2 linked regions of the Starkeya sp. ORNL1 genome follow. The protein of the gene in region 2 interacts with the protein of the main gene of each other region in a pairwise test. Links are inferred from orthologs where the notes say so. Each region holds a gene or a part of one and is shown on either strand. Other genes may lie near its edges. The genes, in order: dprA and recA.

Region 1 (14,773 bases), 650 kb from region 2 along the record:
GAACGACTTCTCGCCGCCGATCGCCAGTACCGGCATGGTGAGCTTCACCTTCATCGCCGTCTTGTTGTCCTCGGCATCCCTACGGATCGAGCGGAACTGGGCGAAGGAGGAGCGCATCGCGCCGGGTTGGGCATAGAGCGCGGCATAATGGGCGCGCGTCGCCTCGTCGATCTTGGCCGGATTGCCGGCGAACTCGTTCCAGAAGCGGTCGAGATAGATGCGCTCGCGGCCCGCCACCAGCCGCTCGGCATCCGGGCCGCCGAAATCGAAATGCCAGAGCAGCGGATTGCGCACGATCTCGTCCCAGGGCGGAATGCCGGGGACCGGCGCATCCATGACCACCAGTTTCACCGTCGCCTGCGGGTAGCGCACGGCATAGGCATAGGCGACCATGGTGCCGATGTCGTGGCCGACAATCACCGCGCGGTCGAGGCCCAGCTTCTCCAGCACCGCGCGTACGTCGCCAGCCTGGGTCTTCTTGTCATAGCCGCCGGCGGGATGGGAGGAGAGGCCCATGCCGCGCAGGTCGGGAACGACGACGGTGTGGTCCTTCACCAGGTTGGCCGCGAGTGGCGCCCACATGTCGCCGGTATCGCCGAAGCCATGGATCAGCACCACCGTGGGTCCCTGTCCGCCGACGCGGGCATGGATGGTGGTATCCGCATCCACCTTGATATCCTCGGTGCGGAACGCGGCCGGGAAGGGGTGCACCTCAGCTGCCACTGGCACCGCCGAACCAAGAAGTGCCAGGGCACCGAACACCAGTTTGAGCATTTCGCCGTCTCCGCCTTTGCCCGGAGAGATCCCCGGCGCGAGCGCAACATAATCTTTCCCGATGTTCGGAATAGTCGTCGGTTGACGGAACTCGATTTCGGAAAAGCCGAACCTTGGATCGTCAATCGCTCCTGAAATTGATCGTTTGCTCACTTGCAATCCCGGCATTCCGGTTCATGTTGCCGCCGCGCCGGGCCCTCAGTGTCCGAAGCCTGCCTGAAGCCGGAAAGAATCACGATGGATGCCCGTTCTCCGGGAAGCGACGCCTCCCTGACCCTCGACCCAGCCGAAGTCCGCACGATCCTGTTCGGCGTCATGCTGGCGATGTTCCTCAGCGCTCTCGACCAGACCATCGTTGCCACCGCGCTGCCGACCATCGGCGTTGCCTTCTCCGATCTCGAAAGCCTGCCCTGGATCGTCACCTCCTATTTGCTCACCGCCACAGCGGTGACGCCGCTGGTTGGCAAGCTCGCCGATATCTACGGTCCGCGCCCTGTGCTGCTCGCCGGCATCGCCGTCTTCCTGGTGGGCTCGATCGCCTGCGCGCTGGCGCCGAGCATCTTCTGGCTTATCGTCGCCCGCGCCTTGCAGGGCATTGGCGGCGGCGGGCTGATCTCGCTGGCGCAGACCATTATCGGGCTGATGATCGCGCCGCGCGACCGCGGCAAGTACCAGGGCTATTTCGCCGCCGTCTTCATCTCCTCCTCCATTGCCGGTCCGATCCTCGGCGGCTTCTTCGCCCAGCATCTGCACTGGTCGCTGATCTTCTGGATCAATGTGCCGCTCGGCATCGCCGCCGCGGTGCGCAGCGAGCGGGCGCTGCGCCGGCTGCCGCCGCACCACCACAAGCACCGGCTCGACGTGCTCGGCGCGCTGCTGATGTGCCTGGCCACCGTGGCGATGCTGCTGGCACTGAGCTGGGGCGGCACGCGCTTCTCCTGGGGGTCGGTCGAAGTTCTGGGCCTGGTCGCCGGATCGGTGGTGCTCTGGGCGTTGTTCGGCCTGCGCATCGCCACCGCGGTGGAACCGCTGCTGCCGCTCTCGGTGCTGTCGAACCAGGTGGTGCTCACCGGCATCATCGCCGCGGCCTGCGCCATGGGTACGCTGATCGGCCTGTCGATCGAGCTGCCGCTCTATTTCGAGTCGGTGCTGCACCTCTCGGCCAGCCAATCCGGGCTCGCCATGATCCCGCTGATGGCGGGCGTGGTGGTCGGCGCCACCGCCACCGGCCGGCTGATGCCGCATATCCCCCATTACAAGCGCCTGCCGGTCGCCGGTCAGGCCATCGGCATGCTAGCGCTGGCGGTGCTCGCCATCGATCCCGCCGGCGTGCCGCTCGCCGTTCTGGTGCTGCTCACCGGGATAGCCGGCGTCGGGCTCGGCACGGTGCTGCCGGTGGCGACGGTGGGCATCCAGAATGCGGTGCCGGTGCCGCAGATCGGCACGGCGACGGCGGCGATGAACTTCTTCCGCTCGCTCGGCGGCGCGGTGCTGACCGCGGTGTTCGGCGCCATCGTGATCGGGCTCGCCGGCGTCAGCGGCCCGCACGAGACCGGAGGTTCGCTGGCCCTGGGCGCTGCGGAAGCGGCGACCATGGCGCACGCTTTCCGCTGGGTGTTCGCAGCGGCGGGCTTCGCGCTGTTCATCGGGCTGGTGGCGACCCTCATCATGGAAGAGCGCCCGCTGCGCACCACGGTGCACCACATCGATATCGAGTAGGGGCGCACCAGAAGACGTCATCCCGGAACGGCCGTCAGGCCGTATCCGGGATCGCGTGACGCTCTCCAGCTTCGTGCGATCCCGGCTCAGCGCATCGCGGAGCCTGTCCTCCCGGCTTGCCGAAGGCAAGAGCCGTGGGCCGGGATGACAGGCTAGCCCTCAGCGGCCTTCTTCGCAGCCGGCTTCTTGGCGGGCGCCTTCTTGGCCGCCGGCTTCTTCGCCGGGCTCTTAGCCGGCGAACTCTTCGCCGCCGCCTTGCGCGCCGGGCGCTCCGGTGTCGTGCCGGCCTTGGCCTTGATCAACTCGACCGCCTGCTCCAGCGTCACCGTCTCCGGGTCGGTGCCCTTCGGCAGCGTCGCATTGATCTTGCCGTGGTTCACATAAGGCCCGAAGCGGCCGGGGCGCACGCTGATCACGCCGCCGACTTCCGGATACTCGCCGAGTTCGCGGCCGGCGGGTGTGCCCCGGCGTCCGCCCGGACCCTTGTTCTGCTTGTCGGCGATCAGCGCCACTGCGCGGTTGAGGCCGATCGAGAGGATGTCGTCACCGGCGTCGATATTGGCGTAGGTCTTGCCGCTCTGCACATAGGGGCCGAACTTGCCGATGCCGGCGAGGATCGGTTCGCCGCTTTCCGGGTGCCGGCCGATCTCGCGCGGTAGCGAGAGCAAGGCGAGGGCGGTCTCGAGATCGACATCGGCCGGCGCGAGGCCTTTGGGCAGGCTGGATCGCTTCGGCTTCTCGCCGTCCTTGCCTTCGCCGAGCTGGAGATAGGTGCCGAAGCGCCCTTCGCGCAGCGTGACCTCCAGGCCCGTCACCGGGTCGGTGCCGAGCACGCGGGTGCCGTTGGTTTCCGCCTCGCCATTCTCGCCATTCTGCGCGGCGAGCGGGCGGGTGTACTTGCACTCCGGATAGTTCGAGCAGCCGATGAAGGCGCCGAACTTGCCCATCTTGAGCGACAGACGGCCATTGCCGCAGGTCGGGCAGACACGCGGATCCGAGCCGTCCTCCTTGGGCGGGAAGACGTGCGCGGTCAGCATCTCGTCGAGCGCGGCGAGCACCTCGGAGACGCGCAGGTCCTTGATCTCGCCGACGGCGGCCGCGAAGTCGCGCCAGAAGTCGCGCAGCACGTCCTTCCATTCGAGCTCGCCCGCGGAGATGCGGTCGAGCTTCTCTTCGAGGTCGGCCGTGAAGTCGTACTCGACGTAGCGGTCGAAGAAGCTCTCCAGGAACGCCGTGACCAGCCGGCCCTTGTCCTCGGGGACGAGGCGGCGCTTGTCGAGCTTCACATATTCGCGGTCACGCAGCACCGCGAGCACCGAGGCATAGGTGGAGGGCCGGCCGATGCCGAGCTCTTCCATGCGCTTGACCAGCGAGGCTTCCGAATAGCGCGGCGGCGGCTCGGTGAAATGCTGGTCGGCCTTGATGCCCTTGTTCGCCAGGATCTCGTTGGCGGACATGGCGGGGAGGCGACGATTCTCCTCGTCCTCCTCCTCGTCGTCGCGGCCTTCGCGATAGAGCGTGAGGAAGCCGTCGAACTTGATCACCGAGCCGGTGGCGCGCAACTCCAGCGCGCGGCCCGACACCTTGGCGTCGATATCGACGGTGGTGCGTTCCAGCTCGGCGGATTCCATCTGGCTCGCCACGGTACGCAGCCAGATCAGCTCATAGAGCTTGGCCTGGTCGGGCTCCAGCTGGCGAGCGACCTCCTTCGGCAGCCGCGCCACGTCGGTCGGCCGGATGGCCTCGTGGGCCTCCTGCGCGTTCTTCGCCTTGGCGGTGTATTTGCGCGGCGCGGACGGCACGTAGCGCTCGCCATATTCGTGGCCGATCACCGAGCGTGCCGCGGCGATCGCCTCCGGCGCCATGTCGACGCCGTCGGTACGCATATAGGTGATGAGGCCGACGGTCTCGCCGCCGATGTCGATGCCCTCATAGAGCCGCTGCGCGATGCGCATGGTGATGGCCGGTGCGAAGCCAAGTTTGCGGCTCGCCTCCTGCTGCAGCGTCGAGGTGGTGAAGGGCGGGTAGGGGTGGCGGCGGGCGGGCTTCGCCTCGACCGAGCGCACCACATAGTCCGCTTTCTCCAGCGCGCTGCGGAACGTCATCGCCTCGGCTTCGGTGCCGACGTCGAGCCGGGTAATCTTCTTGCCGTCGGCGCCGGTGAGGCGCGCCTCGAAGGTCTCATTGCGCGGCGTCGCCAGCGTCGCGGCGATCGACCAATATTCGCGGCGCACGAAGACCTCGATCTCGCGCTCGCGGTCGCAGACCAGGCGCAGCGCCACCGACTGCACGCGCCCCGCCGAGCGGGCGCCGGGCAGCTTGCGCCACAGCACCGGGGAAAGCGTGAAGCCGACCAGATAGTCGAGGGCGCGGCGGGCGAGATAGGCGTCCACCAGCGCCGCGTCGATCATGCGCGGGTTCTTCATCGCCTCGAGCACGGACGATTTGGTGATGGCGTTGAAGACCACGCGCGAGATCGGCTGGTCCTTCAGCGCGCGCTTTTCCTTCAATATCTCCAGCACGTGCCAGGAGATGGCTTCGCCTTCGCGATCCGGATCGGTGGCGAGGATCAGGCCATCGGAGGCCTTCACCGCCCGCGCGATGTCGGCGAGCCGCTTCTGCGCCTTGGGATCGATGTCCCACAGCATGCGGAAATCATGCTCGGGATCGACCGAGCCATCCTTGGCAGGCAGATCACGCACGTGGCCATATGAGGCGATCACCTCATAGCCCGGTCCGAGATATTTGTTGATCGTCTTCGCCTTAGCGGGCGATTCGACGATGACGACCTGCATGCGCCTGCCATGTTTCGTTGGAGGAAAAGCTCAGCCCCGAGAGCGGCCGGAAAATGGGGTAGCCATGCCACGCTGTCAAATGCACCGTCCCGAATGCGGGTCTCCTATGCAAATGGCGTGACATTTGCGCCCCACCACCGGAGGGTGTCGAAGACGCCAGAAATGCCGGATCAGAGTAGCGATACGAGGCCGCCGGGATGACGTTCCAGCCGGCCGGCAATGTCGAGTTCCAATAGCACGATCTGCACGTCGGAGGCGGAAGCCTGCGCCAATTCGGCGAGATCGTCGACGGCGAGCGGCGTCGGCCCGAGCAAACCCAGCATGCGGGTGCGGATGCTCTCGGTCGGCTCTTCCGCGGCGAAGGGCGCCGGCGGCTCCCTGAATGCGGCCGGCGGGCGCTCGATCAAAGGCCCGAGCACGTCGAGTATGTCGGCGGCGGAGGTCACCAGCCCGGCGCCCTGCTTGATCAGCTGGTTGGTGCCGGCAGCGCGCGGGTCGAGCGGGGAGCCCGGCACCGCGAACACGTCGCGGCCCTGTTCGCCGGCGAGCCGCGCGGTGATGAGCGAGCCGGAACGCTCCGCCGCTTCCACCACCAGCACGGCGAGCGAGACGCCGGAGACCAGCCGGTTGCGGCGGGGAAAGTCGCGCGCTCGCGGCACCCAGCCGAGCGGCATCTCCGTGATCACCACGCCGCGTTCGAGGATCTGCTCCAGCAGCGGCAGATTCTCCGGCGGGTAGGGCCGGTCATGGCCGCCGGCAAGGGCGGCAAGGGTGCCGGTATCGAGGCCGGCCTCATGCGCCGCGGCGTCTATGCCGCGGGCGAGGCCGGAGGCGATGATCAGTCCGGTGCGGCCAAGCTCGCGGGAGAGCTTGGCTGCCATCATGCGCCCGGCGCCGGAGGCGTTGCGCGCGCCGACCACGCCGACCATCGGCCGGCTCAGCATGTCGATGCGCCCGCGTACCGCGATAAGCGGCGGGGCGCCCTCGGTCTCGCGCAGCGCCGGCGGATAGTCCAGCTCGTCGAGCCCGATGAAGCGGCCCCCCAGCCTCGCCAGCGCCGCGATCTCGGTGTCGGCCTCCCTTACGTCCGGCACGCGAGGCGCGATCAGGCCGCCGCCACGACGGGCGAGGCTCGGCAGCGCCTCTATGGCGGCAGCAGCGCTGCCGAAGCGTTCGATCAGCGAGCGGAAGCTGCGCGGGCCGATATTCTCGGTGCGGATCAGCCGGAGCCAGTCGCGGCGCTGTGCATCGTCGAGCCGCGACATGGCCTCACGCCTTCCCGCCGATCTTGCCCTCGGTGCCGGCTATGAGCCGCGCGATATTGGCGCGGTGGGTGATCCAGATCAGAACGGCGAGCAAGCCGAGCAACAGCGCGGCTGGAGCATTGCCAAGGAGGTAGGCCGCGATTGCCGCGGCAACGCTGGCGATCAGCGCCGAGAGCGAGGAATAGCGGGTGAGCTTGGCGCAGGAAAGCCAGACCACGGCAAAGGCGATCGCCGCCGGCCAGAACAGGCCAAGCGCGACGCCGAGGAAGGTGGCGACGCCCTTGCCGCCCTTGAAGTGCAGCCACACCGGGAAGACATGCCCGAGAAAGGCGGCGAGGCCGGCAAGCAGCGCTGCTTGCTCGCCCCACAGCGCGCGGGCGACCAGCACCGCCACAACGCCCTTCAGCGCGTCGCCGACCAGGGTAGCCGCGGCGAGCCCCTTGCGCCCGGTGCGCAGCACATTGGTGGCGCCGATATTGCCGGAGCCGATGGTGCGGATGTCCTGCGTTCCGGCCAGGCGCGTGATGATCAGCCCGAACGGGATCGAGCCGAGCAGGTAGCCGAGCGCGAGGCTGAGAAAGGTAAGCAAGGCGGGGAGGGACCAGGTCATGATATGCGCTCCCCACCCGTCATGCCCCGCCTTGTGCCGGGCTTATTGTTCGTGCGTCCGTAACGTCAAACGTACTCATACACCGTGCGGCCGGCAACGAGGGTGCGCACTACGCGGCCCTCGAAACGCGCCTCGTCGAACGGCGTGTTGCGGCAGCGTGATTTCAGGCTGGCGGCGTCGAGCAGCCAGGCCTCGTCAAGCGCGATCACCGCGATGTCGGCCGGCGCGCCGGGGCGCAGCGAGCCGGCGTCGAGGCCAAGCAGTTCGGCGGGGCGGGTCGACATGGCGCGCAGCAGCGTCTTCAGGTCGACGGCGCCGCTATTCACCAGCCGCAGACCGGCGGCGAGCATGGTCTCCAGCCCGATGGCGCCGGGCGCTGCCTCGGAGAAGGGAAGGCGCTTGACGTCGACATCCTGCGGATTGTGGTCGGAGACGATGACGTCGATCAGCCCGCTCGCCACCGCCTCGACCAGAGCGACGCGGTCATCCTCGCCGCGCAGCGGCGGCGACAGCTTGAAGAAGGTGCGATAGCCGACGACGTCGCGCTCGTTGAGCGTCAGATGATTGATCGAGGCGGAAGCGGTCACGGTCAGCCCGTCCTCCTTCGCCCGGTGCAGCACGGCAAGGGATTCGGCGCAGGTGAGCGAGGCGGCATGGTAGCGCCCGCCGGTAATGCCGGTGAGCCGCACATCGCGCTCGAACACGATGGCCTCCGCCGCCTTGGGCGCACCAGCAAGGCCGAGCCGCGAGGCGAGCTCGCCTTCATTCATCACCCCTTCGCCGGTGAGCGTGGCATCCTCGGTGTGATGCACGATCAGCGCGCCGAAATCGCGCGCATAGGTCAGTGCCCGGCGCAGCACCTGGGCCGAAGCGACCGAGCGCGCGCCGTCGGTGAAGGCGACCGCACCCGCAGCGCCGAGCAGGCCGATCTCGGTCATCTCGCGCCCGGCGAGACCCTTGGTGAGCGCCGCCATCGGATGGACGTGCACGATGGCGGTGTCGCGGGCCCGGCGCTTGACGAAGTCGACGATGGCGGGGTCGTCGATGATCGGATCGGTGTCCGGCTGGCAGACGATTGTGGTGACGCCGCCGGCCGCTGCCGCCTGGCTGGCCGAGGCCAGGGTCTCGCGATGCTCGGCGCCTGGCTCACCGATGAAGGCGCGCATGTCGACGAGGCCCGGAGCGATGACGAGGCCGCGGCACTCGACGATCTCGGTGTCCTCGGGCAGCCCGGCATTGCGCAGGCCGGTGGCGATGTCCTTGACGACGCCGTCGATGATCAGCAGGTCGCCGGCGGTGTCGAGGTCGCGCGAGGGATCGACGATCCGGGCGCCGGCGAGAAGGGTGGGGCGAGGATCGGAGATTCGGGGCTCAGGCATTGGGAAGGTTCCTCGACAGCGCGTCGAGCACCGCCATGCGCACCGCAACGCCCATCTCGACCTGCTCACGGATCAGCGACTGGGCGCCGTCCGCCACCGCGGAATCGATCTCGACGCCACGATTCATCGGGCCGGGATGCATCACGAGGGCGTCCGGCTTGGCGTAGCGCAGCTTGGCCTCGTCGAGACCCCAATAGTGGAAATACTCTTTCACCGAGGGCACGAAGGAGCCGTTCATCCGCTCGCGCTGCAGCCGCAGCATCATGACGATGTCGACGCCGTCGAGACCAGCCTTCATGTCGCGATAGACGTCGACGCCGAAGCGGTCGATGTCGCGCGGCAGCAGTGTCGAGGGGCCGATGACGCGGACCTGCGCGCCGAGCCGGTGCAGCAGCAATATGTTGGAACGGGCGACCCGCGAATGCAGGATGTCGCCGCAGATCGCGACGGTGAGCCCCTCGATGCGTCCCTTGTTGCGGCGGATGGTCAGCGCGTCGAGCAGCGCCTGCGTCGGATGCTCATGGGCACCGTCGCCGGCATTCACCACCGAGCAGTCGACCTTGCGCGCCAGCAATTCCACCGCGCCGGAAGCTGAGTGGCGCACGATCAGCACGTCCGGGTGCATGGCGTTCAGCGTCGCCGCGGTGTCGATCAGGGTCTCGCCCTTCTTCACCGAGGAGGTGCTGACCGACATGTTCATCACGTCAGCGCCCAGCCGCTTGCCCGCCAGCTCGAAGGACGACTGGGTGCGCGTGGAGGCTTCGAAGAACAGATTGATCTGGGTGCGGCCACGCAGCGTGGCGCGCTTCTTCTCGACTTCCCGATTGAGGGCGACGAACTCTTCGGAAAGATCGAGCAGGCCGATGATGTCCTCGGCCGAAAGCCCTTCTATGCCCAGCAAATGCCGGTGCGGGAAGGTGAAGCTGGTGGCGGTCGGGTTCGATGTCATATCGAAGTCGGCTGGATAGAGGCACCCGCCCGTAATCGCAAGCACCTGACCATCGATTCCCACCGGAATCGGTATTGACGGGTGGGAACATACGTCACGCGTTCGCGTTGAAGTAACGCTGCGGACGGCCGTGCGTTGAAAAGTGAACTGAAAAGCCGGAATCGCGTCACCAAACGGTCACCGTCCATTCAGTTGCCGTTCACCACATCGGCCCCACACTCGATATAGATCACGCCGTAACGTTGAGGCGTGTCCTCAGGAGTAAGTCTCATGTCGAGCACGCGTTTCTCCAAGATGTTCACTGGCGTCGGTCTTGCCGCGACCGTCGCGGCGTCGCTCGCGACCCCGGTTTCGGCTGCACCGCTCGGCGCTGACCTTGGCCTTGCCAAGTCGGTGCCTGCCGCCACCGAGCAGGTGCGCTGCAATGGCTGCTGGGTTGCTGGCGGTGTGGCCGCCGGCGTGCTGGCCGGCGCGGCCATCGCAGGTGCGGCCCGCGGTCCCTATTATGGCGACCCCTACTATTACGCTGCCCCGCCGGTGGTCTATGCGCCGCCGCCGCAGGTCTATTACGCCCCGGCGCCGCGTTATGCCTATGGCTCCCGCTGCTGGGTGCAGAGCGGCCCGTATCGCGGCCAAGGTTACTACACCCGTTGCTGACCCGGCTTTGCCACAGCATTGCTGAGGTCGAGCTAGAGCCTGGCTAAAGCATTGATACGGCGGCGATGACCAGAGGAAGCGTCACCGCCGCCAGTATCGTTTGTATGGTCAGCATTTGCGCCAGCAGCGGCGCGTCGCCGCCCATCTGCCGCGCCAGCACATAGCCGTTCGGCGCCGAGGGCACTGCGCTCGCGATCGCGACCACCAGAAGATCGACCCCCGACAGCCCGCACGCCACGCCGATGGCGACCGCGAGAGCCGGCAGCGCGCCGAGCTTCAGCACGCATGTCAGCCAGGTCGCCATGCGCGGCCGGCGCAGATCGTCGAGCCGCAATCCGGCACCGACCACGAGCAGGCCCAGCGCCAGCGAGGCACGGCCGAGAATGTCGGCGAAGCTCATCAGCACCGCCGGCACCGGCACGTGCAGTGCATTGATGAGAATGCCCGCCGCGCAGGACCAGATGAAGGGATTGCGCGCTAGCTGCATCAGTATGAGGCGCGCATCGCCGCCCGCAGTGCCGTGGCGTGCCAGCACGATGACGCTCAGCGCATTGACAGTGGGGATGATGACGGCGATCGCCACCGCCGCCACAGCGAGCCCGGCCGGCCCGGCAAGGCCGCCGGACACGGCGAGCCCGATATAGGTGTTCCAGCGCAGCGCGCCCTGGAACACCGAGGTGAAGCCCGGCCCGTCGAGCCCCAGCGCCCGGCTGAGCGGGCGGCGCGCCAGCATCAGCGCGCTGCCGATGATGGCGATGGCGCCGAGCAGGGCGACGGTCACCTCCACCACCGCGACGCCGCCGAGATCGGTGCGGGCGATGCTCACCACCAGCAGGGCCGGGAACAGCACGAAATAGGTCAGCCGCTCCAGCGCGATCCAGTGGCTCGCCTCGGGCAGCAGGAAACGCTTCAGCGCGATGCCGAGCGCGATGATCAGGAACACCGGCACCAGCGCCGCCAGCACATTCGCCATGGCGTCAGGCGCTGAGCATACGCAGCCGGTCGAGCGCGCCTTGCAGAATGAAGGCGGCGGCGTGCTGGTCGACCACCGCTGCGCGCTTGGCCCGGCTGACATCGGCGGCGATCAGGTCGCGCTCCACCGCGGCAGTGGAGAGCCGCTCGTCCCACAGCGCGATCGGCAGTTCGGTCAACCGCGCGAAATTGCGGGCGAAGGCGCGGGTCGACTGCGCCCGTGGACCCTCCGAGCCGTCCATGTTCACCGGCAGGCCGAGAACGAAGCCGACGGCGCCGCGCGCCTTGGCGAGATCGAGGATGCGCGCGGCATCCGGCGTGAACTGCTTGCGGGCGATGGTCTCGACCGCGGTGGCGAGCCGACGCTCCGGATCGCAACTGGCAATGCCGATGGTCTTGGTGCCGAGGTCGAGCCCCAGCAGTGTGCCGCGCGTCGGCAGGACGGCGGCGGCCTCGGTGATCGGTAGGATCGGAGCAGTCATAGCCATGCGCTAGCACGGTATATTCCGCAGCGCCACCGACCAGGCCCACGTCGTCATCCGGCTGACGAAGAGCGTCGCCAGCATGTCGACACAAAAGCGGGAACGGTAGGGCTCACCCTTGTACCTGCGGTGTGGCGCCCTATTGTCCCCATCGATGTTTAATGGAGACGCCTATGAAGATCACCTGGTACGGCCACTCCGCCTTTCGGCTGGATTTCGCGGACAAGGTCGTGCTCATCGACCCGTTCCTGTCCGGCAATCCTTCCTTCGCCTCGAGCCGCGACGTCGCGGTGCTCGGCACCACCCACATATTGCTGACGCATGGCCATGGCGACCATCTTGGCGACACCGCCGCGATCGCCGAGGCGACCGGCGCCAAGGTGGTGACGAATGCCGACCTCTGCTCCTGGCTGGCGACGCAGGGCGTGAAGAATCTCGATTCGATGAACACCGGCGGCACCACCGACCAGGGCGGCTTCACCGTGACGCTGGTGCGCGCCGACCATTCCTCGGGAATGATCGTCGAGGGCAAGTCCGTCTATCTCGGCAATCCGAACGGCATCATCGTCAAGGCGCCGGGCGAGCCGACCATCTGGTTCATGGGCGACACCGACATCTTTTCCGACATGGGACTGATCGCCGAGATCCATAAGCCCGATGTCGTGGTGGTGCCGATCGGCGACCGCTACACCATGGGGCCGGACACCGCGGCGTTGGCAGTAAAGCGCTATGTGCCGGGGCTGACCATCATCCCCTGCCACTACGCCTCCTTCCCGCCGCTGGAGCCGAATGCCGACCGTTTCGTCGCGCTGGTCGACGAGGAAGCCACCGTGAAGGTGCTGGAGAGCGGCAAGCCGGTGGAGATCGGGCTTTAGGGCGCTCTGCTTCAGCATCCTTCGAGGCCCGGCTTTGCCGGGCACCTCAGGATGAGGTGGTTTTTAGAGAGCGACCTCATCCTGAGGTGCGAGCGTTAGCGAGCCTCGAAGGATGCTCGCCTAAAGCAGCTCCGCGTTGCCCCATCCCGGCGCACCCTGCTATAGGGCGCGCCGGTTCCGCTTTTCCTAAGGACGTCATATGTCGGTCGATCAGGCGACGGTCCGTCGTGTCGCGCATCTCGCGCGTATCGCGGTGACCGAGGACGAGGTGGCCCATCTCCAGGGCGAGCTCAATTCCATCCTCGCCTTTGTCGAGCAACTTAATGAGCTCGACACGGAAGGTGTCGAACCGATGACCAGCGTCACCCCGATGAAGCTGCCGCTGCGCGAGGACGTCGTCACCGACGGCCACTATCCCGAGCGTGTGCTGGCGAATGCGCCGCTGGCCGAGGACGGTTTCTTCGCCGTCCCGAAAGTGGTGGAGTGATCCGATGAGCGACCTCACCCGCCTCACCATCACCGCCGCCCGCGAAGGTCTGGCGCTCGGCAATTTCAGCGCTGCCGAACTGACCGAAGCCTATCTCGCCGCCATCGAGCCGGCCGGCGACCTCAACGCCTATGTGCTGGCGACGCCAGACAAGGCGCGCGCCATGGCCAAGGCGAGCGACGCAAAGATCGCTGCCGGCACGGCAGGCCCGCTGGAAGGCATCCCGCTCGGCGTCAAGGACCTGTTCGCGACCGACGGCATCCGCACCACGGCGTGCTCGAACATCCTGCGCAACTTCGTGCCGCCCTACGAATCCACCGTCACCGCCAATCTGTGGCGCGACGGCGCGGTGCTGCTCGGCAAGCTGAACCACGACGAGTTCGCCATGGGCTCGTCGAACGAATCGAGCGCCTTCGGCCCTGTGGTCTCGCCCTGGCGGCGCACGGGCTCGACCCAGCCGCTGGTGCCCGGCGGCTCGTCGGGCGGCTCGGCGGCGGCGGTGGCGGCGCATATCTGCGCGGGCGCGGCGGCGACAGATACTGGCGGCTCGATCCGCCAGCCGGCGGCCTTCACCGGCACCGTCGGCATCAAGCCGACCTATGGGCGCTGCTCGCGCTGGGGCGTCGTCGCCTACGCCTCCTCGCTCGACCAGCCGGGTCCCATCGCCCGCTCGGTGAACGATGCCGCGTTGCTGATGCGCTCCATGGCCGGCCACGATCCGAAGGATTCCACCAGCGCCAACCTGGCGGTCCCGGACTATGAGTCCGCCATCGGCGCCTCGGTGAAGGGCAAGCGCATCGGCATCCCGCGCGAATACCGGGTCGCCGGCATGTCCGAGGAGATCGAGGCGCTCTGGCACCAGGGCGCCGACTGGCTGCGCGACGCCGGCGCCGAGGTGGTCGACATCCACCTGCCGCACACCAAATACGCGCTGCCATCCTACTACATCGTGGCTCTGGCCGAGGCCTCCTCCAACCTCGCCCGCTATGACGGCGTGCGCTATGGCGAGCGCGTGCCCGGCCGCGACATCGTCGAGATGTATGAGAAGACCCGCGCCGCCGGCTTCGGCTCCGAGGTGCGCCGCCGCATCATGATCGGCACCTATGTGCTCTCGGCGGGCTATTACGACGCCTATTATCTGAAGGCGCAGAAGGTACGCACGCTGATCAAGCGCGACTTCGAGAACGCCTTCGCCGACGGCATCGACGCCGTGCTGGCGCCGGCCACGCCCTCGCCCGCCTTCGGCATCGGCGAGAAGTCCGGCGCCGATCCGGTGGAGATGTATCTCCAGGACGTGTTCACGGTGACGCTGAACATGGCGGGCCTGCCGGGCATCTCGGTGCCGGCCGGCCTGTCCTCGGACGGCCTGCCGCTCGGCCTCCAGCTCATCGGCCGCCCGTTCGACGAGGCGACGCTGTTCTCGCTGGGCCAGGTGGTGGAAGAAGCGGCCGGCCGCTTCGAAGTCACGGACAAATGGTGGGTGTGATGTCGCGCGAGCTGCCTTCCAACGAACGCTCGCTCGCTCCGTTCCGCGCCGAGATCGACCGTATCGACGCCGAGATCGTCGTGCTGCTGGCGCGCCGTCTCGAGGTGGTGAAGCACGTCATCGCCGTCAAGCGGAGCGAGGGCCTCGCCGCCCTGCTGCCGGAGCGGGTCGAGGACGTGGTGGAGAAGGTGAGCTCCCGCGCCGAGACCGAGGGCGTGCCGCCCGAGCTTGCCGAGAAGCTCTGGCGGGTGATGATCGACTGGGTCATCGCCTACGAGAATGAACGCCTCGGTTGAACGCCGCTCGGTATTTTCGTGCGGGTG
Region 2 (14,817 bases):
GGCGCTGTCGAGATGGATGATCGGGCCGCCCGATGGGCCCTCCCACCGCGCCAGCGGCTTGCCGGAGGCCTTCTCGAACTTGGCGATGACGGTGTTGTCGATGGCGTAGAACGCCTCCGCATCCACACCAACCGCCTGGCGGGCGTCCTTGATGGCGAAGGTGGCGAGCACTTCCGAGCGCCCGACCGGGACGGGCGAAGCCTCCTCCGCCTGCGCCGCGGGGAGCAGGACGGCGAGCGAGAGCGCGACCATGAGAGCGGTTTTCATGATGGCCGATTCCTCCGTTGGGGACTGGAGGCCGAACCATTCGACGTGGCCGTGACGCCGCAATGACGTCAGGAATGCTTCACCCGCTCAGCGCTCCTTGCGCGCCGTGTGCTCGGCCTTGCGGCGCGCCCGCCCTTCCCGCCCCTCGACCAGCGCCGTCACCATGCCGTGCAGCGTCGCCAGATCCTGCCGTGTGAGGCCGATGCGGTGGAAGATGTTGCGGATGTTGCGCGTAGTGGAGGGCTGCTTCTCCGGCGAGCGGAAGAATGCTGCCTCCTGCAGCTCGCGCTCCATATGATCGAAGAAGGCCAGCAGGTCGCCCTTGTCGGCCAGAGGCGAGCGCTCCGGTGGCGCGAATGGCAGCGCGCCGGAGGAGGCACGCTTGAACCACTCATAGCCGACGATGGCGACCGCCATGCCGAGATTGAGCGAGGCGAAGGCGGGATTGACCGGCAGCGTCAGGATCACATCCGCCAGCGAGACCTCTTCCGTATAGAGGCCGGTACGCTCGCGCCCGAACAGCAGGCCGACATCCTCGCCCGCCGCAAGCCGCACCGCGGTCTGCTCGGCGATGGCGTCGGCGCCGAACACCGGCTTTGCCATGCCACGCTCGCGCGCCGTGGTGGCGGCGACGAACTTCAGGTCGGCGATCGCCGAGCGCACATCCGGGAAGAGCTGCGCGCCCTCCAGTATGCGGTCCGCCCCCGAGGCGAAGGTCACCGACTTCGGGTTCGGCCAAGCCTCGCGCGGATTGACGAGGCGCAGCCGCGACAGCCCGAAATTGCCCATGGCGCGCGCCGCCGCGCCGATGTTCTCGCCGAGCTGCGGCTCGACCAGGATCACCACCGGCCCGCCTTCCGCCCATGGTTTGGTGCTGTCGGTACCCGAACCTGGCATTGCGCGTGCTTCTCCCTCAAAGCCCGCGGGTATAGCCGCCCTGCGCGGCGTTGCGAAGCCGGACCACAATTTTCCCGCAGGGCGGAAAAATGGCGCGCCTCGTGCTTTCCAGTGCGGCTGAGCCGGGGTATCACCCCGATGCCGGCGAGCGAGGCGCGGACGCCCGCCGAGTCCTCATTAAGATACCGCCGCGCGAGGGATACCCATGGCGAAGATCAAGGTCGCAAATCCTGTCGTCGAACTCGACGGCGACGAGATGACCCGTATCATCTGGCAGTATATCAAGGACAAGCTGATCCACCCCTACCTCGACATCGACCTGGAATATTACGATCTGGGCGTCGAGAATCGTGACCTCACCGAAGACCAGGTCACAGTGGATGCGGCCGAGGCGATCAAGCGGGTCGGCGTCGGCGTGAAGTGCGCCACCATCACGCCGGACGTCGGCCGGGTGAAGGAATTCAACCTCAAGAAGATGTGGCGCTCGCCGAACGGCACCATCCGCAACATCCTCGGCGGTGTGATCTTCCGCGAGCCGATCATCTGCAAGAACGTGCCGCGCCTGGTCCCCGGCTGGACCCAGCCCATCATCGTCGGCCGCCATGCCTTCGGCGACCAGTACCGCGCCACCGACTTCGTGGTGCCCGGCTCGGGCAAGCTGACCATCAAGTTCGTCGGCGACAATGGCGAGACCATCGAGCACGAGGTCTATAACTACCCCGGCGGCGGCGTCGCCATGGCGATGTACAACATCGACGAATCCATCGCCGAATTCGCCCGCGCCTCGCTGAATTACGGACTGCAGCGCAGCTACCCGGTGTACCTCTCCACCAAGGACACCATCCTGAAGCAGTATGACGGCCGCTTCCGCAAGATCTTCCAGGAGATCTACGACGCCGAGTTCAAGGCCGAGTTCGAGAAGCGCAAGATCTGGTACGAGCACCGCCTGATTGACGACATGGTGGCCTCGGCGCTGAAGTGGTCCGGCGGCTATGTCTGGGCGTGCAAGAACTATGATGGCGACGTGCAGTCCGACATCGTGGCGCAGGGCTTCGGCTCGCTCGGCCTGATGACCTCGGTGCTGATGACGCCGGACGGCAAGACCGTGGAAGCCGAAGCCGCCCACGGCACCGTCACCCGCCACTATCGCGAGCACCAGAAGGGCAAGGAGACCTCGACCAACTCCATCGCCTCGATCTTCGCTTGGACCCGCGGTCTCTCCCACCGCGCCAAGCTCGACGACAATGCCGATCTCGCCGCCTTCGCCGCCACGCTGGAGAAGGTGTGCGTCGACACGGTGGAGAGCGGCTACATGACCAAGGACCTCGCGCTCCTGGTCGGTGCCGACCAGAAGTGGCTCTCCACCACCGGCTTCCTCGACAAGATCTCCGAGAATCTCAGCAAGGCGCTCGCCTAAGATTGCACTCCGCCGCCTGCCTGGCGGCGAGAGACCTGAACACGTCGGCCCGCGTTCGCGCGGGCCGATTCATGTTCGCGGGTTGGAATCAGCCTTTGGCCTCCTGCGGCGACGATGATTCCACGACGACAGCCGACTCCATCTCGACGGCGGCGATATCTCCCTTCGGCGCGACCGGCTCCGGCGCATCCGCCCGCCTGGCGTGGGCGCGGATGCGGTGGCCGATCTCCGGACGGTTGTGCATCAACTCGTCGAGATGCGCGCCGTCCAGCACCAGCAGCATGCAGCGGCCGCGCGCCCGGACTGTCGCGGTGCGCAAGGTGTGCCGGATCAGCGCGAGCTCACCGAAGAAATCGCCCTCCCCGATCATCAGCGGGCCGCCCGGCAATTCGATCTCGACCTCGCCGGAGGCGATGAAATACATGCAGCGGCCGACATCGCCCTTGCGCACGATCACGTCGTTATTCTCCGCAATATGGGAGGAGAGCAGCCGATGGATTTCGCCGATACCGGCGGCATCGAGGTCGGCGAACAGCGGCACCCGGGCGACCATGCCCCAGGTGACGATGAAATCACGCCGCTTGATCACCTCGACGAAGGCGGTGGCGGTGATGCCGACCGGCAGCGCGATCATGATGATGCCGGTAAGCATGGTGCAGGCGCCGATCATGCGGCCGATCACCGTTACCGGAAAGGCATCGCCGTAGCCGACCGTGGTCACGGTGGTGATCGCCCACCACATGGCGGCCGGGATCGAGCCGAACTTGTCCGGTTGCACCGTGCCTTCCGCCAGATACATGGCGGAGGCGAAAACCAGCACTGCCCCCGCGACCAGCCACAGGCAGGCAACCAGCGACTGGCGCTCGCTGCGCAGCACCTCCAGCAGCGACTGCAGGCCCGGCGAATACCGCACCAGCTTCACGAAGCGCAGCAGCCGCAATATAGCGAGGGTGCGCAAGTCGAAGCCCAGGAGCGGGCCGAGTACGAAGGGCAGCCAGGCGACGAGATCGATCAGCGCCGTCGGCGTCACCACATAGCGGCGGCGCGCCGCTCGCTTGGACAGGCCGCGATAGCGCGGGTTTTCCGGCGCCACCCAGATCCGCAGCGCATACTCCACGGCGAATACGACCAGTGACACCAGCTCAAGCGCATGGAATTCCGGCCGGTCGCGCAGGAACAGTTCCGGCACCGTTTCCAGCACCGCGGCAGCCACATTGGCGACGATGAGCGCGATGAGCGCGAGATTGATCCGCTCGGCGAGCTTGTCGCGCGCGGAATCCCGTTCCAGCACCTCGTAGCAGCGCCGCCGCAGCCGGCCGACCGGCCAATTCTTGACGAACGTCCGGACGACATGCCGGAGCCTCGCGCCCATACTTTGCCGCCGAGACCCGCTACGCGTCATGGCCGCTCCCCTGCGGCAACTAGGACCTGCTCCAGCCTGTTGAATCTAGAGCACTTTCTATCGTTCGCACGATTCCGCGCGGACGGAAAGGGCCCTAGGTGACCGACTCATAACTTCGCAGCCAGATGCGAATTGAAGCGAGCTGGATTGAGGCGAGGAAATTGTCGTCTCGCTTGTCGTAGCGGGTGGCGACGGCCCTGAAGTGTTTGAGTTTGTTGAAGAAGCGCTCGACAGCGTTGCGTTGGCGGTAGAGCCAGGCGTTGAAGGCGAGGGTTTTGACCCTGTTGGGCATGGCGCGAACATTGGCCCATGCGCCGCGCCCAGCCATCTCGTCTCGCAAGGCGTCGCTGTCATAGGCCCTGTCGGCGAGAAGGATGTTTCCCGGCTCGACCGCGTCCAGCATGTCGGTGGCCGAGCGCCCGTCGTGAGCTTGGCCCTCGGTGAGCTTCAGGCGGATCGGGCGGCCTTCGGCGTCGACGAGCGCGTGGATCTTGGTGGTCAGGCCGCCGCGCGAGCGACCCATGCAACGGGATCGCTCGTCTTTTTTTGGCCGTTGGCGGCATGCTGGTGAACGCGGATCGACGAGGCGTCGATCATCTGGATATCGCCATCGTAAGCAGCTGATACGGCTTTCAGAATGCGCGCCCAGTGGCCGGCCTTGCGCCACCGGTTGAAGCGGTTCACGCAGGTCGTATGAGGGCCATAGCGCGAAGGGATATCGGCCCATGGCGCCCCGGTGCGCAGGCGCCAGAAGATGCCGTTCAGAACGCGACGGTCATCCACGCGTGCAACCCCGCGCACCTTCGTCGGCAGAAGTGGCTCGATCACCGACCACTCGAAATCCGTCAGGTCAAATCGCGCCATCTCAACCTCCAAGGCTGAGATCAATGAATCAGAACACCGAGCCGCAGGGAATCCCTTTATGGGTATGTGACCTAGACTTCCGCCACCGCAGCTTCGATCGCCGCCAGCGCTTCGGCGGCACGCGCGCCGTCCGGGCCGCCGGCCTGCGCCATGTCCGCGCGCCCGCCGCCACCCTTGCCGCCGAGCGCCTCGGCGCCGCGGCGTACCAGCGCCACCGCGTCGTAACGGCCGGCGAGATCATCGGTAACACCGACCACCAGGCCCGCCCGGCCCTCCTCCGTCACCGCGACGATGGCGACGACGCCGGAGCCGATGCGCTTCTTGCCCTCATCGGCGAGGCTCTTCAGATCCTTGAGGTCGATACCGGAGACCTGCCGCGCCAGCAGCTTGACCGCACCCGCGGTGCGCACCGGCTCTTCCGCCGCCTCGCCACCGCCCATGGCAAGCCGGCGCTTGGCATCGCCGAGCTCGCGCTCCAGACGTCGGCGCTCCTCGACGAGCTGGGCGACGCGCGCCTCGAGCTCACCAACCGGCGCCTTGAGCTGCGCCGCCGCGGCGTGCAGTGCCCGGCTCTCGGCATTGAGGTGGCGGCGCGCGCCGTTGCCGGTCATCGCCTCGATGCGACGCACCCCGGCGCCAACCGCGCTCTCGCCGAGCACGGTGACGATGCCGATGTCGCCGGTGCGGCTCACATGGGTGCCGCCGCACAGCTCCACCGAGAACGGCGCGCCATTGCCGGGATCGGTGCCCATCGAGACGACGCGAACCTCGTCGCCATATTTCTCGCCGAACAGCGCCCGCGCCCCGGAGGTAACGGCATCGTCGACCGCCATCAGCCGGGTCTCGACCGGCTCGTTGCGCAGCACCATGCGGTTGGCGATGTCCTCCACCGCGGCGAGTTCGGCCTCGTCCAGAGGCTTGGGATGGCTGAAGTCGAAACGCAGCCGCTCCGGCGCGACCAGCGAGCCTTTCTGCGCGACATGGTCGCCCAGCACGCGACGCAGCGCCTCGTGCAGCAGATGCGTCGCGGAATGGTTGGCGCGGATCGCGCCGCGCCGCTCGGCGTCGACGGTGAGAGCCAGCGGATCACCGAGCTTCAGCGTGCCGCTCTCCACCTCGACCTCGTGGACGAAGATGTCGCCGAGCTTCTTCTGGGTGTCGAGCACACGCACCTCGACGCCGTTCTCGCCGACCATGCGGCCACTGTCGCCGACCTGGCCACCGGATTCGCCATAGAACGGCGTCTGGTTCAGCACCACGAGGCCGCGCGTGCCGGCCGCCAGCACCTCGACCGGGGCGCCGTCGAAGATCAGCGCCGTCACCGTGCCTTCGGCGCTCTCGGTGCCATAGCCGAGGAACTCGGTCGCACCCACCTTCTCGCGCACGCCGAACCACACCGTGTCGGTCGCCGCCTCGCCCGAACCCGCCCAGGAAGCGCGCGCTTCGGTGCGCTGGCGCTCCATGGCGGTGTCGAAGGCCGGCAAGTCGACGGTGATGCCACGGGCACGCAGCGCGTCCTGGGTCAGATCGAGCGGGAAGCCATAGGTGTCATAGAGCTTGAAGGCGGTCTCGCCGGAGAAGCTCGCCCCCTCGCCGAGGCCTTCGCTCTCGCTTTCGAGGATGGCGAGGCCACGCTCCAGCGTCTTGCGGAATCGGGTCTCCTCCAGCCTCAGCGTCTCGGTGACCAGCGATTCCGCCCGCACGATCTCCGGGTAGGCGCGGCCCATCTCGCGCACCAGCACCGGCACCAGACGGTACATCAGGGGATCGCGGGCGCCGAGCAGCTCGGCATGGCGCATGGCGCGGCGCATGATCCGGCGCAGCACATAGCCGCGCCCCTCATTGGACGGCAGTACACCGTCCGCGACCAGGAAGGTCGCGGCGCGCAGATGGTCGGCGATGACGCGATGGCTCGCCTTCATCGGGCCGTCATCCTCGACATTGGTGAGGTCGGCCACCGCGCCGGTGAGCGCGCGCATCAGGTCGGTCTGGTAATTGTCGTGGGTGCCCTGCAGCACCGCCGAGATGCGCTCCAGCCCCATGCCGGTATCGATCGAGGGCCGCGGCAGGTTAATGCGCTCGCCGCCCGGCAGTTGCTCGAACTGCATGAAGACGAGGTTCCAGATCTCGATGAAGCGGTCGCCATCGGCGTCCGCCGAGCCGGGCGGGCCGCCGGGAATGTGCGGGCCGTGGTCGTAGAAGATCTCCGAGCACGGGCCACAGGGGCCGGTATCGCCCATCTGCCAGAAATTGTCGGAGGTGGCGATGCGGATGATCTTGGATTCCGGCAGGCCGGCAATGCGCCGCCACAGATCGAACGCCTCGTCATCCTCGTGATAGACCGTCACCAGCAGGCGATCGACCGGCAGCTCGAATTCGCGGGTGATCAGGTTCCAGGCGAACTCGATCGCATTCTCCTTGAAATAGTCGCCGAAGGAGAAATTGCCGAGCATCTCGAAGAAGGTGTGGTGCCGCGCGGTGTAGCCCACATTGTCGAGGTCGTTGTGCTTGCCGCCGGCGCGCACGCACTTCTGCGACGTCGCCGCGCGCGAATAGGGACGCTTTTCGATGCCGGTGAAGACGTTCTTGAACTGCACCATCCCGGCATTGGTGAACATCAATGTCGGGTCGTTGCGCGGCACGAGCGGCGAAGATTCAACGACCTGATGGCCGTTCTTCGCAAAATAGTCGAGGAAGGTCGATCGAATCTCGTTGACGCCGCTCATCGAACCCAAGTCCGCCGGTTACCAGATAACCGGCGAGGAACGACCACCGGCCCGCGCACGAGGCGCGAGCCCCGGTTCTAACGACGCGTCAAAAGCTTGTCCAGAAAGGCGGCGTCGCTCACCCCACCGATCCGTCGCCCCGCCCGCCCTTCATTCGCCGTCGCCGTCGCTGTCATCCTCTTCGCCGCTGCCGGCGAGGATCTGCTCGGCGATGAGGCCGGCATTCTGGCGGATGGTCGCTTCGATACGGCCGGAGACGTCGGGATTCTGACGCAGGAAGTTCTTGGCGTTCTCGCGGCCCTGGCCGAGGCGCTGGCTGTCATAGGAGAACCAGGCGCCGGACTTCTCGACCACGCCGGCCTTCACGCCGAGGTCGATCAGTTCGCCCATCTTGGAGACGCCCTCGCCATACATGATGTCGAACTCGACCTGCTTGAACGGCGGCGCCAGCTTGTTCTTCACCACCTTGACTCGGGTCTGGTTGCCGACCACCTCGTCGCGCTCCTTGATCGAGCCGATGCGGCGGATATCGAGCCGGACCGAGGCATAGAATTTCAGCGCGTTGCCGCCCGTCGTGGTCTCCGGGCTGCCGTACATCACCCCGATCTTCATGCGGATCTGGTTGATGAAGATCACCATGGTGTTGGACTTGGAGATCGAGGCGGTGAGCTTGCGCAGTGCCTGGCTCATCAGCCGCGCCTGCATGCCGGGCTGGCTGTCGCCCATCTCGCCGTCGAGCTCGGCGCGCGGAGTGAGCGCGGCCACCGAATCCACCACCAGCACATCGACCGCGCCGGAGCGCACCAGAGTGTCGGCGATCTCCAGCGCCTGCTCACCGGCATCCGGCTGGGAGATCAAGAGATTGTCGAGATCGACCCCGAGCTTGCGGGCATAGATCGGATCGAGCGCGTGCTCGGCGTCGATGAAGGCGCAGATGCCGCCCTTCTTCTGGGCCTCGGCAATGGTGTGCAGCGCCAGCGTGGTCTTGCCGGAAGATTCCGGTCCAAAGATCTCGACCACGCGCCCGCGCGGCAGGCCGCCGACGCCGAGCGCGATATCAAGCCCGAGCGAGCCGGTCGAGACCGTCTCGATCTCCATGACCTTGTCGTTTTTGCCGAGCCGCATGATCGAGCCTTTGCCGAAATGCCGCTCGATCTGGGTGAGCGCTGCATCCAGCGCCTTGGCCTTGTCCATGGAAGATCCTTCGACGAGTCGCAACGTCGCTTGAGTCATTGCTGGGCTCCGTGTCGCATGCAAGGGGGCGTTGAAAATGAGCTGTTCAGGGATTGAGATACCTGTACCCTTTTTGTTCTCAGTTCGCAATATGTTCTTATGCGACACGGTCGAAATGGCGATGATGGAGGCGCAAACGATTGTTGTCGTTCTGATCACCAACGCTTTTTGTCGTTCCGCGACACGAAGCCATTGAAAATGAAGAGGATGGGCCTTCGTCAAACGGACAACAGGAAGCGCAGTTCCGTGCTGTCGCCGTCATCAATCGCGACGGTAAGGCATATGAAGATGCGCGGCCGCGCATTCGGCGGACACGGGTCGGCATGGAGCCCATGCAGCTCGTCGTCGGCGATGTCCATCACCTCGATATGGTAATGCTCCGCGAAGACGGTTCGGAGGCTTGGCCGAAAGCCATTGCATGGCTGGATCAGGCGACAAACCGGATACGCCTCGATCTCCTCCTTCTCGGCAAGGGCGAGGGCATTCGCAATGCCGACGTGATCGCCAGCTTCATCCGAATGACGCAGGATCCGGCGTGGGGCATGCCACGTGGCCTCTATCTGGACAACGAATCGGAATACGGTTGAGCGGATTTCGCCGACGACGCCATGAAGCTTGTGGAACGCGTTGAGTATGGCGGTGGCGAGCGCTCGTCCCAGATCGTACGCGCCCGCCCTTGCAACGCCTCTGCAAAGGCCATTGAAGGCATCTTCGGCATCCTGGAACAACGCTACTTCTGCGCCCTCCTCGGCTGGGCAGGCGGCGACCGCACGAACAAAAAGACCGCCAAGGTCGAGTGCCCGACCGAGCCGTTCCCCGGAACGCTCCAGGATTTGCGTATTCAGATAGCCGCGTGCCTGACGCTCTATGAGCACAAGCCTCAGCGCGGCGACCTCAACAGCCGCTCGCCGCTCACCTCTTTACGGTCACGCAAGTGCTCAGCGGGTCGCTCCAAGCCCTCCTGAGAGCCCTATGTGATGAACTCGGCGTCGTTCCCGGTGGCAGCATCCACGACGTTGAAAGCCGGCTCCTCAAATTTTACTACAGCACGCCAGTTGTCATTCTCGATGAAGCACAGAACCTACCTCTGAAATCGCTTCGACAATTGCTTCACCTGAGCGTCGCCGATGAGGGCGATATAGTCTTCATCTTTTGCGGCAACAGCGAAGTCCGCGACTTCATTCTAGTTAGCCGCCCGTCGCCCACCAATCGTGCGGGTAGAGTGGAAGATGGAATGCCGCGCAATGACGCCTTCCCAGCTTTGGCAAGAATGATGGTTCAGATGGACGACTTCAGCGTAGGCGTTCGGCCAGATAGTCGACGAAGACGCGCACGCGCGCGGGCATGTTGGCGCCGCCAACAAAGACGGCATGGATCGGCTCAACGTCGCCCGGATTGAAGGCTTCCAGGAGGGATACGAGACGGCCGGCCGCGATGTCGTTGGCGACGCCGAAATTGCCGACGCGCGTTATTCCCACGCCGTCCAATGCAAGCTGTCCCAGTGTCTCGCCATTATTGGCTTCGATGGTCCCGGTCACGGTCAGTGCATAATCGCGCCCTTCCCGGCGGAACGGCCATCCCGGCTCGGCACGGCGGAAATTGAAGTTCAGGCAATTGTGCTGGAGCAGGTCCTCCGGCACCCGCGGTGTGCCGTGCCGCGTCAGATAGGCGGGCGAGGCCACGACGCAGCGACCGGTCTCGCCGATCCGCCGCGCCGTCAACGCGCTGTCCGCCAGCGGACCGAACCTGATCGCAACATCCGCTTGGCCCGCTGCGACGTTGACGACCGTGTCCGTCAGGCTCAGATCGACGAGGATATGCGGATACTGGCGGACGAAATCGCCCAGCAAAGGCACGACGCAAAGACGGCCATGCGAGAGGGCAGCGCTCACCCGCAGCCGTCCGCGCGGTGCGCCCTGATCAGCGACGACCCGCTCCGCCTCGTCGAGGTCCGCCAGGATGCGCCGGGCGGCGCTGAGATAGCTCTGGCCCTCCGCCGTCAGGGTCAGCGCGCGGGTCGTCCTGATAAGTAATCGCACGCCCAGACGCGCCTCGATTCGGTCAATGGTCCGGCTGACCGCTGATGGCGTGAGGCCAAGCGAGCGGCCAGCGGCGGAGAAGCTGCCCGTGCGCGCAATCGTGGAGAAGACTGCGAGCTCCCGTGCGCGGTCCGCACCCTCCATCACCATCTTTGCACCCAGATCAAAAATACTTGGCCTGTGACAGGCCTACTCTGTGACGAGGGGACCGTCCATCTCACTGGGGAAATGCAATCCCAAGTGCCCCTCAATCCCCTTGAGCGATCTCGCCATGAAACTCAATCCACCTCTTCTCGCGCTGGCCGCGGGCGCATTCGGCATCGGCGTGACTGAATTCGCGCCGATGGGCCTGCTGCCGGTGATCGCCGGCGATCTTGGCGTGTCGATCCCCAGTGCCGGACTGCTGATCAGCGCCTATGCCGTCGGCGTCATGCTGGGTGCGCCACTGATGACGCTCACGACCGGCCGGGTGCCGCGCCGTGCTTTGCTGATCAGCCTCATGGCGATCTTCACCATCGGCAACCTCATGGCGGCGCTGTCGACCAGCTACGAGATGCTGTTGGCGGCGCGGCTGATCACCTCGCTGAACCACGGCGCCTTCTTCGGTGTCGGCTCAATCGTCGCGGCCAGCCTGGTGCCGGAAAACAGGCGTGCCGGCGCGGTCGCCGCCATGTTCATGGGCCTGACCACTGCCAATGTCGTCGGCGTGCCGTTGGCCACCTGGGCCGGCGACCTGATCGGTTGGCGCGCGGCGTTCTGGGGCATCGCAGTGCTCGGCGTTGTCGCCATGACATCGCTGCGGCTGACGCTTCCCAATACTCCAGCTGAAGCGGCCGGCGACATGATCTCGGAACTGAAGGTGCTCGGCCGCCCCCCGGTGCTGCTGGCGCTGGCTCTCACCGTGCTGAGCTCTACCGCCATGTTCACGGTGTTCACCTATATCGCACCGATCCTGCAGCAGGAGACGCAGGCTTCCATCGGCTTCGTCACGGCTATGCTGGTGACCTATGGTGTCGGTCTCACTTTCGGCAACTGGCTGGGTGGCCGGTTCGCCGACCGCTCGGTGGACCGTACGCTTATCGTCACACTGGCCGCGCTGATCGCTCTGCTGGTGGCCTTCGCCGCGGCGATGCCGTTCGCCGCGCCCAGCGCCGTCCTGATCTTCCTGTGGGGGGTGGCGAGCTTCGCGCTGGTGCCACCGCTGCAGATGCGAGTGATGGCCGCCGCATCGGATGCGCCGAACCTCGCCTCATCGGTAAATATCGGCGCCTTCAACCTTGGCAACGCCGTGGGCGCGGCGCTGGGTGGCGCGGTCATCGCCGGCGGGCTGGGCTACCCCGCCGTCGCCGTCGCAGGCGCCGTGGCGGCCGCGTCCGGTCTGTCGCTGGTGCTGTTCACGGCTGGCCGCAAGGCAGCGGTCCCGGTCTGCGGCCTTCCCTGACCCGCGGGATGCGCCGTTTCCTGACGTTCGAACAATGCCCACAAGCAGACATTCAACGAACGGTGACGCCGGGGCCGACCATCGTGCTGCTGCTCAGCATGGTCTTCATCGCCGCCTTCGTCGCCGCGGCCCGCAGGACCGCGCGCATCGAGGCGCGCCTTGGCGAACATCCGGGCGGGTGAGCCGTTCCGTCAAAGCTTGCGGCGGGCCGGCTCCCCGGCCGGGCGCAGCGCTCCGGCGCCAGCCGGGCGGCGTGATCCCTTGTCCGCGGCAAGGTAGCCGAGCTGCTCCGACAACTCGCCGGCTGCCGTGAGCAGGCTGCCGAGATAGGGGTCGCGATGCCGCAATCCGTCTTCCCTGGGGGTGACGAGGCACAATGTGGCGATGCAGACGCCGTCCGCCTGGAACACCGGAACAGCGAAGCAATAGGTGAAGTTCTCCACCGTGCTGTTGAAGGTGAAATAGCCGTCCGCCATCGCCCGCCGGACCTCGGCGATGAACTGGGCCGGATCGAGTTCTCGGCCATTGGGCAGGATGAAATCCCCCGGCGGGATGAAATCGAGGATCTCCGCGTCGCTCATATGGCTGACGAGCAGGCGGCCGGACGCCGTCCACGGGATCGGAACGAGCTCGCCGACATCGGACGAGATACGGAAGGTGCGCACGCCCTCGCGCATCATGGCGACGGTGTATTTGTTGCCGTCCAGCATGCACATCTGGGAGGTCTCGCGAGTCTCCTCGGCGAGGCGCTCCAGCAGCGCGGCGCATTCGCGCATCAGGTCGAACTGCGCGGAATAGGCCGTGCCGAGGAAATAGAGCCTGCGGCCGAGGAAGACCCGCCCGTCCCCGCCCGAATATTCGAGCATGCCGTGGCGCAGCAGCAGATTGACGAGCTCATAGACCGAGGAGCGCGGCGCGCCGATCGCGCTCGCGATCTCGTTCGGCCGCATCGGCTGGCGCCGGCCGCGCAGGAATTCGAGGATCTCGAAGGCACGGTCGAGGCCGCGCGTGCGCTTCGCGACAGGATCCGCGGCCACACCCTTCATCATCGTCTCCGTCATTCACAGGGCCGGGGAAACTCCCCGACGGGCTGGAGCACGATCAGCAAAAACGGGAAGGCTTTTGCGACGAGATCTTATTCCAACATATTGAACATAGAGCACGATCCGCTCGGATGATCTCACCCGGGCGGATCGTGTTTCAGACCTTGTCCGCGCGGTAGGCGACGCAGTCGATTTCGACCTTGCAATCGACCATCATGCTGGACTGGACGCAAGCGCGTGCCGGCGGATGGTTCCCGAAATACTCGGCATAGACGCCATTGAAGCTCCAGAAGTCGCGTGGGTCGTCGAGCCAGACCCCGATCCGCACGATGTCCTCGATCCCGTAGCCCGCCTCCTTGAGGATGGCGATCATGTTCTCGATCGCCTTGCGGCTCTCGGGGATGATGCCGCCGGAGACGATCTCGCCCTTCTTCATCGCCACCTGGCCGGACACATAGAGCCAGCCATTGGCCTGGACGGCTCGGGCGAAGGGCAGCGCCTGGCCGCCCGCACCGGTCTCGCCGGCGCCGTATCGTGTGATGGTCATGCGAACCTGCTCATTCAGTTGAAACTCGAAGACTTCAGGAATTCCGCCAGCCGTTCGGTCTTCGGCCTGACGAACATGTCTTTCGGATCGCCCTCCTCGCCGATCACCCCCTTGTTCATGAAGATGACCCGGCTGGAGACCTCGAAGGCGAAGCGCATCTCGTGGGTGACGAGCAGCATGCTCATGCCGTCCGCGGCCAGCGCCTTGATGACCTGAAGCACCTCGCCGACCAGTTCCGGGTCGAGCGCGGAGGTCACCTCGTCGAACAGCATGAGGCGCGGGTTCATGGCGATGGCGCGGGCGATGGCCACACGCTGCTGCTGGCCGCCGGAGAGCTGGCCCGGATAGCGGTCGGCACGCTCGGCGAGCCCGACGCGGGCGAGCCAGGTCTCGGCCAGCGCTCGGGCCTCTTCGCGAGCCATCTTCTTCACCTTGACGAGGCCGAGCATGATATTGCCGGCCGCCGTCAGATGCGGGAACAGGTTGAACTGCTGGAAGGCCATGCCGGTGAGCGCGCGCTGGCGGGCGATGTGCTTCTCGCTCTTGCGGCGGCGCCCCGCGGGCGTCTCCTCGTAGCCGATCTCCTCGCCTTCCAGCAGGATGCGCCCGCCCTGGAACTCCTCGAGCATGTTGATGCAGCGCAGCAGCGTGGTCTTGCCCGAGCCTGACGAGCCGATGATGGAGATCACCTCGCCCTGGTGCATGGTGCAGTCGACGCCCTTCAGCACCTCGACCGCGCCATAGCGCTTGTGCAGGTTCTGGATTTCGAGAAGCGGCTTGCCCATCGCGGCTGCCCTCATGACGGAACGGCGGTCTTGCGCTCGACATATTTGCCGAGGCGCTCGATGCCATAATTGATGACGAAATAGAGGAAGCCGGCGAGGAAATAGAACTGCAGGCTCAGGAAGTTGCGCGAGATGATCTCCTGCGTGCGCAGCAAT

The links.
Region 1: the proteins of recA (region 2) and dprA interact in binary tests that used the Bacillus subtilis proteins (3 or more experiments, as listed by UniProt). The link is inferred for Starkeya sp. ORNL1 from one-to-one orthologs.

What each region holds. Positions count from the first base shown.
Region 1 is NZ_CP048834.1:861,825-876,597, reverse strand. What follows is about bases 4,507-7,423. They hold dprA (DNA-processing protein DprA), read right to left. Parts: upstream 6,554-7,423; coding sequence 5,459-6,553; downstream 4,507-5,458. Other genes in these bases: G3545_RS04180 (dihydroorotase), read right to left, coding at 7,229-7,423; plsY (glycerol-3-phosphate 1-O-acyltransferase PlsY), read right to left, coding at 6,558-7,163; topA (type I DNA topoisomerase), read right to left, coding at 4,507-5,288. In the rest of the region: G3545_RS04205 (alpha/beta hydrolase), read right to left, coding at 1-774; G3545_RS04200 (MDR family MFS transporter), read left to right, coding at 1,012-2,493; more of topA, read right to left, coding at 2,646-4,506; more of G3545_RS04180, read right to left, coding at 7,424-8,542; G3545_RS04175 (aspartate carbamoyltransferase catalytic subunit), read right to left, coding at 8,535-9,491; G3545_RS04170 (hypothetical protein), read left to right, coding at 9,762-10,148; G3545_RS04165 (AEC family transporter), read right to left, coding at 10,192-11,121; Holliday junction resolvase RuvX, read right to left, coding at 11,126-11,602; G3545_RS04155 (metal-dependent hydrolase), read left to right, coding at 11,776-12,477; Asp-tRNA(Asn)/Glu-tRNA(Gln) amidotransferase subunit GatC, read left to right, coding at 12,677-12,964; Asp-tRNA(Asn)/Glu-tRNA(Gln) amidotransferase subunit GatA, read left to right, coding at 12,969-14,450; G3545_RS04140 (chorismate mutase), read left to right, coding at 14,450-14,746. UniProt on the Bacillus subtilis protein: Protein that helps load RecA onto ssDNA during transformation. Binds cooperatively to circular ssDNA, is able to bridge different segments of DNA. Favors the loading of RecA onto SsbA- or SsbB-coated ssDNA and formation of RecA-DNA filaments.
Region 2 is NZ_CP048834.1:218,314-233,130, reverse strand. Bases 6,766-9,726 are described here. They hold recA (recombinase RecA), read right to left. Parts: upstream 8,807-9,726; coding sequence 7,724-8,806; downstream 6,766-7,723. Other genes in these bases: G3545_RS01050 (hypothetical protein), read left to right, coding at 9,415-9,726; G3545_RS01055 (hypothetical protein), read left to right, coding at 9,139-9,393; alaS (alanine--tRNA ligase), read right to left, coding at 6,766-7,573. In the rest of the region: G3545_RS01090 (cycloisomerase), read right to left, coding at 1-267; G3545_RS01085 (RNA methyltransferase), read right to left, coding at 355-1,164; G3545_RS01080 (NADP-dependent isocitrate dehydrogenase), read left to right, coding at 1,370-2,581; G3545_RS01075 (cyclic nucleotide-gated ion channel), read right to left, coding at 2,670-3,953; more of alaS, read right to left, coding at 4,919-6,765; more of G3545_RS01050, read left to right, coding at 9,727-9,771; G3545_RS01040 (LysR family transcriptional regulator), read right to left, coding at 10,099-10,995; G3545_RS01035 (MFS transporter), read left to right, coding at 11,117-12,286; G3545_RS01030 (hypothetical protein), read left to right, coding at 12,295-12,468; G3545_RS01025 (IclR family transcriptional regulator), read right to left, coding at 12,478-13,332; G3545_RS01020 (RidA family protein), read right to left, coding at 13,487-13,876; G3545_RS01015 (amino acid ABC transporter ATP-binding protein), read right to left, coding at 13,891-14,661; G3545_RS01010 (amino acid ABC transporter permease), read right to left, coding at 14,673-14,817. UniProt on the Bacillus subtilis protein: Multifunctional protein involved in homologous recombination, DNA repair and competence.